DNA from 2 places in the Parashewanella sp. 2304DJ23-3 genome. Region 2 is predicted to be linked to the other one. Evidence: predicted binding sites of a transcription regulator. Region 2 holds the regulator's gene; the other holds the start of a gene.

Region 1 (4,778 bases), on a different contig from region 2:
TCGTTAATTCATGTGCTAATTCGTCCGCTAACCGTAAAACAGATGACTTAGATTCATTAAGCATACTGTGTTCGGATGGGACAAACTGGTGCTGTTCGTGTGTATGGTCGTAATGAGCACATGCTGAACTTAAAGCGAGCAAAGCTAAAATAAGCAAATTTTTCATGACTTTGGCCTAGCGTACAAAAATACTGATATTGTTAGTATCGGCAAATCGCTCTATTTCTTTACTCATTTGTTTTTCATCATACAGCCAATAAATACTCACTACTGGCCTAAATAATGCATAGTTTTAAATATTAGTGTTCACGACATATTACTGACTAATGGAATTTTCGATATATGAATAAGTTTATTCCACTCTTATTAAACGCAGTTTTAGTACTGTTCCCGTTTATGACCCAAGCGAGTTGGGTCGAGGTTATTGGTAAATCATATATCGAAAATGATGATATTGAACAAGCAAGACAAAATGCCATCGATGATGCGCTCCTTAATGCCGATTTTCAGTATGGCGTGCACATTACCAACCAATATGAAATTGTTGACGGCAAGCTAGTAAAAGCTTCTACTGCAACAGATCAAAGAACCAAAGAAAATACTGATTTTGAATTAGCAAATGAAGATGTCAACGATGATGAGCTCATTATCGAACTTAGAGTGTTTGTCGATGGACTTACACAAAATAGAGAGCCTAGAAGCCTTTACAAAAACCAGGTATTAGTGCCACAAACATTAGTATTAGTGCCTCAGCAACTGGCATACGGCCAAATAAATCAGTTTGGTAGCTCTATATCTAAAAAATTATCATCTCTCATTGATAAACAATCTAAAACCGCTTATTCAGCTTCATACCCGTATGAAAAGCTCGACTTTGTCCCGTCAAAACTGTCTACCGACAATAAAAGGTTACCGCAGTGGTTGGGTGTTAAAACTGAATCTCAGTATGTACTTATTCCTGAACTCATAGACGCTTCAAGTGAGCAAGAATCCTCATTTGGCTTATTCTCTTCAACCAATAGATTGTTTCAGCTAAAGCTCTCTTTATATCACTCAATCAGTGGTGAAAAAGTTTGGCAAAAATCCTATTCAACTCAAGCTGAATGGGAGTTTGCTAGAAACCAAATCGTTACAACAACTACAAACTTATTTTGGTCATCGGAGTATGGCGAAAAAGTCTCTCGCATTCTTCAACAAGCAGCCAGAGATCTCGGGCGATTTGTAAGCCATCGTTCGTTAATGGGACAGATCATTGCAAAAAAACAGAATCAACTGCTATTGAATATTGGACGTAAAAATGGCCTGAATATCAATGACACTCTAAAAATCATTCTTAAACGTGACTTACCCGATAGATTACAGGCTATCCGACTGATTGCAGAAACCAGTAAGGCGAAAGTCATTGTAAAACAACTTACTGAGGATACTGCATTAGTGGAATGGCTAGACCACACAAGGATGGAAAGCATACAAATCGGCGATATTGCAATCGCTCAATAAAGTCGAGTTTTCAATGCCAATTAATAGAGGCCGTTCCCAATTAACGATTTCGATTTGCTGTTGTAGATTTTTTGTTTATTCAAGACGACGAATGTGAGGTGTAGTTGTTCTACATAAGCATTCGGCAACATAGAAGAAACGAAAAATATACACAGCCCTACGGGTTACGCCTAAAATTGGCAAACTCTTTGTTACTCATCTTTCATTTAGCTCACTAAACTTCTATCTTCGTGCCTCGAGTTTGCCAATTTTAGGCAGTAACAAATCGAAATGACTAATTGGGAACGGCCTCTAGTAAACCCTTTGACAATTCATCCTGGATAATAAATAGGCCATTTAAACAACATGCAACGTCTGTACTCACTTCTTAGTATTATTTTATGCACTTCATTCTTTTCAAGTATCACTTACGCTGATGAATGGTTAACAGTCCAAGGAGAAGCCTTAATACTCAATAGCGATATTGAGATGGCCAGAAAAGAAGCAAAGTTGAATGCGATAAAACAAGCAAGCTATAAACATAACGTTTCTATAAATGATTTAATAAAAGAGAAGTATCAAAACAAATTATCGTATAAGACACTAAAGCTAGAACTCATCGATGATGCCAAAGTAAAGCTGATATCTGAAAGTAGCACTAATAATATTCTTGTGTTAAAACTCGCTGTAATGATCACTAATGATAATGATAATGACAAGTTAACTTCAAAATATCCTGTTCATACGGTCTGTATAAAGTCTCCAACTGAAAAAACGCATGACCCTCAATCGGTAAACTCAACTTCTGCAGTGTTAGATGAAATCATGTCGTTGTTTACTTCGAGTACTGAAAATTCCGTTAACGCAATTGTTGCAAAAACCATTTCAGCCAATCAAAGCTGCGATGGACAATTCACACTAGAAACAACTTTGACAAACATAAATACACAAGGTGCATATCAATGCCCAAGTTTTACAAGCAAATACCCTCTTCGGATTTTTGGTTCCGAACCCAAAAAGAACTTTCATACTCATTTTAAACTGACTCGTTCAAATACCAATGAAATTGTCTGGGAAAAATCATTCCAATCAGAAGCCATTTGGGAGTTTTATGATTATAAGGAAATATCTTTTTTATCGGATGAATTTTGGAATTCAACATATGGAAAAAGTGCTAAAAGCTCGTTAAAAAAATCTGTTTTATCCGTAGCAAAATTCGTCAACAATCAACCTCTGTTTGGCAGCATTACTCAACTTTCAGCTTTTAAAGTTGTGGTGAATTTAGGCAAACACTACAACTTAAAAGTTGGTGATCGGTTGAAAGTGTTAAAACAAGCAGATATTACTCAATGGGAAAGCATTCAAGATACTGTCATCGCCAAAAGCATTACGACGCTCCAAGTAATCTATATCACTGAATCAAATGCTATTTTGCAATGGCATTTAGGTAAACCTATTTACTCAATATCAAAAAATGATCTAGTTTTTAAAATCTAAATAAAGGCTATTTTTCTTATCAAATTTTAGCTGGTTTAGCACTCTAATAATTGATGGTTTGGAAAGTATCATAGAGTGCTTATTGAAAGTAACCTAACAAATAGATTATTTTAACATACATTCTGATTAATTATGTGTATGCGTTTGAGACACGAAACTGAACTCTGCTCCTGTTGTGCTTGATTTTATAATCCATTGAACCTCACTTTCATTAGATTCATGTTTACTCGCAACTTCAACACCGATAAGTTTGGTTAAATCATGAGCAAATTTTGCATATAGTTCAACTAAAAAAGAGTCTTCTTTTCTTGAAACCATTCCCTTAAAGAATTCTGCTGCTTGGCCTTTAACGTTTTGCTCAGCTAAAAAGCTAACAAGTGCAGGATCATTTTCAACACCTGTTAATTCGAAGCTATTACTTTCTGAATACTCTGAGGGATCAAACTCAATTGAAGACGAACTAGAGCTTGATAAATCACTACTACAGCTCCCACTCAAAAAATGGGCTTGAGGGGAAATACTTAAGTCCGAAGTGCTCATATCAATTTCCGATGTAAAATATTTTTTTATAATACAACGTAATAATGAGTACCTATCAAATTAATTATTGTTTATATAATGATTACTACAGATAGATTGAACTTAAAGCGCCAGTAAAACTGACACTTTAGTTCTATTTACGATTAAGAAATCGTTGTTAGTAGCTCAATTGCTTCCGATTTTTGCCTACCATTACCATCTATTTGGATCTCTTCAAGCAAAGCTTTAGCACTGTCTTTGTCATCAATTTCAATGTAGGCGCGAGCCAAGTCTAACTTTGCATTCACTGAATTTTCTGCATCATCAACATCTACCATTGGGTTACTTTCAAACAAATTTTCTAATTCAGATGATTCACCTAAATTAACGTCCACTTCTTTGTAAGGATCAACTTCAGTTGACTCTTCAGATGATTCATTGAGTAACTTATCGATGTCGATATAGCCATTTTCTTTTTGGAAATTACTTAAATCATCTCCAGAAATTTTCTCTGCATTAATATCAGAACCAATTTCATCGTCTAGAGCAGCCAGAGCCTCATCAACAGTCATATTGTCGCCTTCAAATGAGGCACTCTTAGTTTCACCATCAGTTTCAAGTTTACTCAAATCCATGTCACTCGATAACAAAGCTTCTGTATGCTTTATTTCATCGCTTACTTGAGCAAATGATTCAAAAAGCTCATCATCACTTAAATCCATATCGAAATCTAAGTCAGGAAGCCCTTCACTTTTTGCAGATGGCGAAGGAGAAGAAGGGGACAGAGCCTCTACTGAATCAGTATCAGTATCAGTATCTGTATCTGTATCTGTATCTGTATCTGTATTTTCGCTAACTGACTCAAAATCCATTCCCAAATCTATATCAGATAATTCAGTTTCAGTATCTATAGCATTATCTTCAAACGCTAAAGCAGTGTCTTCAATCTCTACATTTTTACCTGAAAGTGAAAGCTCTGATTCAAGCTCTGTTTGAACACTAATTTCACCTGTGTCTGTCTGCTCTTGATCAAAACCAGAAATATTGTCTGTACTAACAATTGGATCAGGTTCATTAAAATTAACCGTTTCAGGCGCTTCAAGAGGCGTTTCAGCTTCCATTGACGCAGGTTCAGGTAAACTAGACTCTTGGTGTTGACTCGGAACATCAACATCAAATTCAGCCATAAGTGCATCGAGGTCATCTACATTGTCATCAGGGTCAGGTAACTTTGTATCCAGCTTAGGTTCTGGAGTACTCTCGTCTGAACTAATTTCAGCTCC
Region 2 (4,778 bases):
GTGGCAAGTTTGGTTGCCGCACGGGCATGCAAACCCAGCTTGTTGGCAATAACAACTTCTCGTTTAAGCATCAGCAGAATCTAACTCTCTGTGGCTCGCTGAAACATTATGTTTGCCTGCTGAAAGGTGACGAGCTATTTGCTCTGTGACATACACCGAGCGATGCTGACCACCTGTGCAACCAATCGCAATGGTGAGGTAACTGCGATTATTACGCTCTAATTGCGGGATCCACGTTTCAATAAAATTAGTGATTTGCCAGATCAGCTTATTGACTAACGGTTGACGTTGTAAGAACTCCTGCACAGGTAAATCAAGCCCTGTCATCGGTCTTAACTCAGGCTCCCAATGCGGATTAGGTAAGAATCGAACGTCAAACATGAAATCTGCATCATTCGGCATTCCGTGCTTGAAACCGAAAGACTCAACGTTTATCACGAGATCTTTTTCAACTTGCCCAAGTAAAATTTCACGAACTCGATCACTCAGCTCGTAAATATTTAAGCTAGATGTATCAATATAATGATCCATCATCTTAGAAATCGGTGCTAATAACTCACCTTCTAATTTGATCGCTTCAGGCAATGTCACATGATGTTTGGATAATGGATGAAGACGGCGCGTTTCACTGTAACGTTTAAGGAGTGTTTGATCATTTGAATTCAGAAAAAAGCTACTTATTTCGATATCATTAAGTTTCTCTAACTGCTTTTCAAGGATCTTATCTTGCTCTGGTAAATTACGTACATCGACACTGATTGCGACGAGCTCATTATCCGGTTTAAGTTGAGAAATAAGATCACCAAGCAAAGGTACAGGCAAATTATCAACACAGTAATAGCCTAAATCTTCAAGCACACGCAGTGCAACGGATTTTCCTGAGCCACTTCGTCCTGAAACAATAACAAGCTTCATCCCGTAATCACCTGATACAACTCTTCTTCATCATGGCTTTTACGCAACTGCTTTAATGTCTGTTTGTCACTTAACTTTTCAGCCATTGCAGAAAGCGTGCTTAAATGTTCTTGGCATTGATCTGACGGAACCAACAGCGCAAATAAGATATCAACTGGCTGTTTATCAATTGCTTCAAAAGCAACCGGCTGCTCACATTTAATCAAAGCGGCAACAGGCTCTTTAATGCTGTCGATACGACCATGAGGAATAGCGATACCGTTGCCGATACCAGTGCTCCCCATTTTTTCGCGTTTGAGTAAGCTCTCGAAAATTTCTTGAGCCGAAAGTTCTGGGTACTTCGCAGCGATAAGATCACTGATAAGTTCGAGAACTTTCTTTTTACTGCCTGGAGTTGCACAAGTGGTGCACTCCGGCTTTAAGATGATGCGTAATTCCATCGTTAATGTTTGATCAACTTTTCTTTGTGTTTAATCACTTGGCGATTAATTTTATCAATTAATATATCAATCGCTGCATACATATCATTATGCTGTGATTTTGCATATGCCTCACTGCCATTCAATGTAATTCTGGCCTCGGCGGTTTGTTTTGAACGCTCAACGTTCAACACGACGCGCACATTATTGATCTGTTCTATTCGACGTTCAAGTTTTGCAAATTTTGTGTTCACATATTCTTTTAACGACTCGGTAATCTCGACTTGCTGTCCCGTGATTTCTACGTGCATATCCTATGCCTCCTAGCGTTATTTGAATGGTTAACTTTTCAAAATTTCTCTATACCAACTCTTATTGGTATTTTACAAACTCTTTCTCTGATTTGATGGTGGGATCATCATGGCTTCACGATATTTAGCAATCGTTCGACGTGCAACATTAATCCCTTGCTCGTTCAGTAATTGTGCCATTTTGTTATCACTTAATGGCTTCTTCGTATTTTCAGCATCAACTAACTTTTTAATGAAAGCTCGAATAGCTGTTGATGAGCATTCACCGCCATCTTCAGTACCCACATGACTAGAGAAGAAATACTTAAGTTCATAGATCCCTCTAGGAGTATGCATGTATTTTTTCGATGTCACCCTTGAAATGGTCGACTCATGCATCTCTAACTCTTCAGCAATGTCATTAAGCACCATCGCTTTCATGGCTTCAGGGCCATATTCAAAAAAACCTTGCTGCTTTTTCACAATCTCATTGCATACTCGCAAAATAGTATCGTTACGGCTTTCAAGGCTTTTAATAAACCACTTTGCTTCTTGCAAATGTCCACGAACAAACTGGCCATCCGCCTTATTTCTTGCCCCTTTAGCCATCGCTGCATAATGCTGATTCACATTGATCTTAGGCTGTGTGTTTGGGTTTAATTCTACAGTCCAACGGCCATTTTTCTTCATTACTGATACATCAGGTGTAACGTATTCATCTTCTTTTTGGCCTACAGACAACCCAGGTCTTGGGTCTAAACTTTGAATTAAATTAATCGCTTCTTTTAGCTGTGGCTCTTTAAGCTTAGTTTTTCTCATCAAAGTGCGAAAGTCACGAGTCGCAATTAATGGTAAATATTCTAAAACCATTAACTTCGTCTGCGCTAAATACGGTGTGTTCTCGTCCATTTGTGATAGCTGAATATGCAAACAATCACCGACATCACGTGCAGCAACGCCCACTGGGTCAAAGTGCTGTACACGTTTAAGTACAGCTTCAACTTCATCAAGCTCAATTTCTGGATCGCCTAAAGCGATGAGAATATCTTCAGTTGTTTGAGTGAGGTAGCCACGTTCATCGATGGCTTCAATGATCGCCGTTGCAATGGCGAAATCGATATCAGAAAAAGGGGTAAGGTTTTTTTGCCATTCAAGATGCTCATATAAACCATGGCTGGTTTCACCATGAAACGACGTTTCATCATCAGGCATTAAAGCGCCGGAACTGGAATTGGGGGCGGCGGTATAAACTTCGTCCCATGTTGTATCAACTGGAAGTTCGTCAGGCATTGAGTCTTGAGTCATGGTTTCTGACGTTTCGACTGCTGCGTCTTCAATAGGAACTTCTGGTTCTTCACCTTTGGCTTCTGATTGCAGCTGTTGTTCTTTAATCGACTCTAATGATTCGAATTGCTCGTCTTCCATTTCTAATAATGGATTGGACTCTAAAGCTTGTTGAATTTCTTGTTGTAGCTCTAACGTCGAAAGCTGAAGCAAGCGAATGGCTTGCTGAAGCTGTGGCGTCATGGTTAGGCTTTGACCCATCCTGAGCTGAAGTGACGCTTTCATGTTACCGCTATTCCCTTTTTGTTCTTGTTACGGCTTCAATGCCGCTCACTATAACGTGAATTGTTCCCCTAAGTACACTTCCCTTACGTGTTTGTTGTCTAAGATCTCGCTAGGGGCACCTTCTGCAATTAAGTCACCATGACTTACAATATAAGCATGCTCACACACATCCAGTGTTTCACGCACGTTATGATCAGTGATCAATACACCTAAACCTCTTTCACGTAACTGCTCGATAATTTTCTTAATATCAATGACGGAAATAGGATCTACACCAGCAAATGGTTCATCTAAAAGAATAAACTGTGGGTTTGCCGCTAATGCGCGCGCAATCTCTACACGACGACGCTCACCACCCGATAATGACATACCTAAATTGTCACGAATATGTGTTATATGGAATTCTTCAAGTAGATGTTCAAGCTGCTCTTCACGCTCATCTTTAGAGAGCTCTTTACGAGTCTGCAATACAGCCATGATGTTATCGTATACGGAAAGCTTTCTGAAAATACTCGCTTCTTGAGGCAGATAACCAATGCCCTTTCTGGCACGTAGGTGCATAGGGTCAAGCGTAAGATCATCATTGTCGATAAAGATCTGACCCTTGTCACTTTTAACTAAGCCAACAACCATATAAAAAGTGGTGGTTTTACCCGCACCGTTAGGCCCAAGTAAGCCAACAATCTGCCCAGTCTTAACGGTGAGACTGACATCTTTAACAACTTGCCGACTTTTATAGCTTTTGGCTAAATGCTTTGCCGTGAGTGTTTTTTGGGTCATTGTTTTTTCTCGGCTGACTTCTTAGGCGATGTTTCTTTTTTATTTAAGCTATCTTGGTAAGTTTCTGCTGGAATGATGGTTTGCACTCGGCCTTTATCTTTACCGTTAGCGCTGCCTTCAGCTTCAACATGCTGATTTTCAACATTATAGCGAATAAGGTTCGCATGCATTTTTATGCCACCTACATCTAAACGCGCATCACCGCTTAAGACTAAATCACCTGTTTTCTGTTCGTATGCAATCTTAGTCGCACTTGCAACTCCTAACTTACCGTCATCTAAAACTTGACTGAACTTAGCAGGTTTACCCGTTGCAATAAATTGGCCGTTGCCTGTTTTTTTATCTTTCGTTGCACTCATGTCATCTGCGGTAATTTTAATTGACCCCTGTACGATCAATACATTGCCGCTATATACCACTTGGTTTTTCTTTATGTCACCTTGAGAAGCATCAGCACTAATGTTCACTGGTTGCTTCAAATCATTTAGTTTTGCAATCACAGCTGAACTGCTTGCAATGAGCAACGAAAAAATAATAATGTTACTTAGTTTCATAAGTTCCTGTTACCTGACTTTTTAAGCGCACCGTTTCCTGATTAAAATCAGCATATAACCCACGGCCCTGGCTATTAAATCCGTTACCTTTAATGTAAACCATTTCATCTGACTGCATGGTCTTAGTTTTTAGATCCATCTGCAAATGTTTGGTTATCACACTTTGAAGCGGCTCTTGTTTATTAACTGCTTTTATTTCAACCGAGTTATCAAGATAAACTTTACCCAGCATTTTTTGCAGACGCCCTTGT

Evidence for each region. The regulator sigma-54, encoded in region 2, starts transcription at its own class of promoters, with help from an activator protein. The targets are predictions, from matches to a motif close to GTTGGCACGNNNNTNGNNT.
Region 1: AC1EU2_RS06035 (flagellar assembly protein T N-terminal domain-containing protein) is a predicted target of sigma-54. The motif match lies at 1,676-1,694, and genes of this name have one in related genera.

The regions. Positions count from the first base shown of each region.
Region 1 is NZ_JBWQOH010000002.1:25,604-30,381, forward strand. It holds gene AC1EU2_RS06025 (FlgO family outer membrane protein) at 1-166, opposite strand, end outside; gene AC1EU2_RS06030 (flagellar assembly protein T N-terminal domain-containing protein) at 343-1,500, shown strand; gene AC1EU2_RS06035 (flagellar assembly protein T N-terminal domain-containing protein) at 1,846-2,976, shown strand; gene AC1EU2_RS06040 (hypothetical protein) at 3,103-3,516, opposite strand; gene AC1EU2_RS06045 (FimV/HubP family polar landmark protein) at 3,660-4,778, opposite strand, start outside.
Region 2 is NZ_JBWQOH010000001.1:1,229,653-1,234,430, forward strand. It holds gene AC1EU2_RS05410 (HPr family phosphocarrier protein) at 1-71, opposite strand, end outside; gene rapZ (RNase adapter RapZ) at 64-915, opposite strand; gene ptsN (PTS IIA-like nitrogen regulatory protein PtsN) at 912-1,355, opposite strand; gene hpf (ribosome hibernation-promoting factor, HPF/YfiA family) at 1,358-1,645, opposite strand; gene AC1EU2_RS05430 (RNA polymerase factor sigma-54) at 1,718-3,193, opposite strand; gene lptB (LPS export ABC transporter ATP-binding protein) at 3,242-3,973, opposite strand; gene lptA (lipopolysaccharide transport periplasmic protein LptA) at 3,970-4,527, opposite strand; gene lptC (LPS export ABC transporter periplasmic protein LptC) at 4,514-4,778, opposite strand, start outside.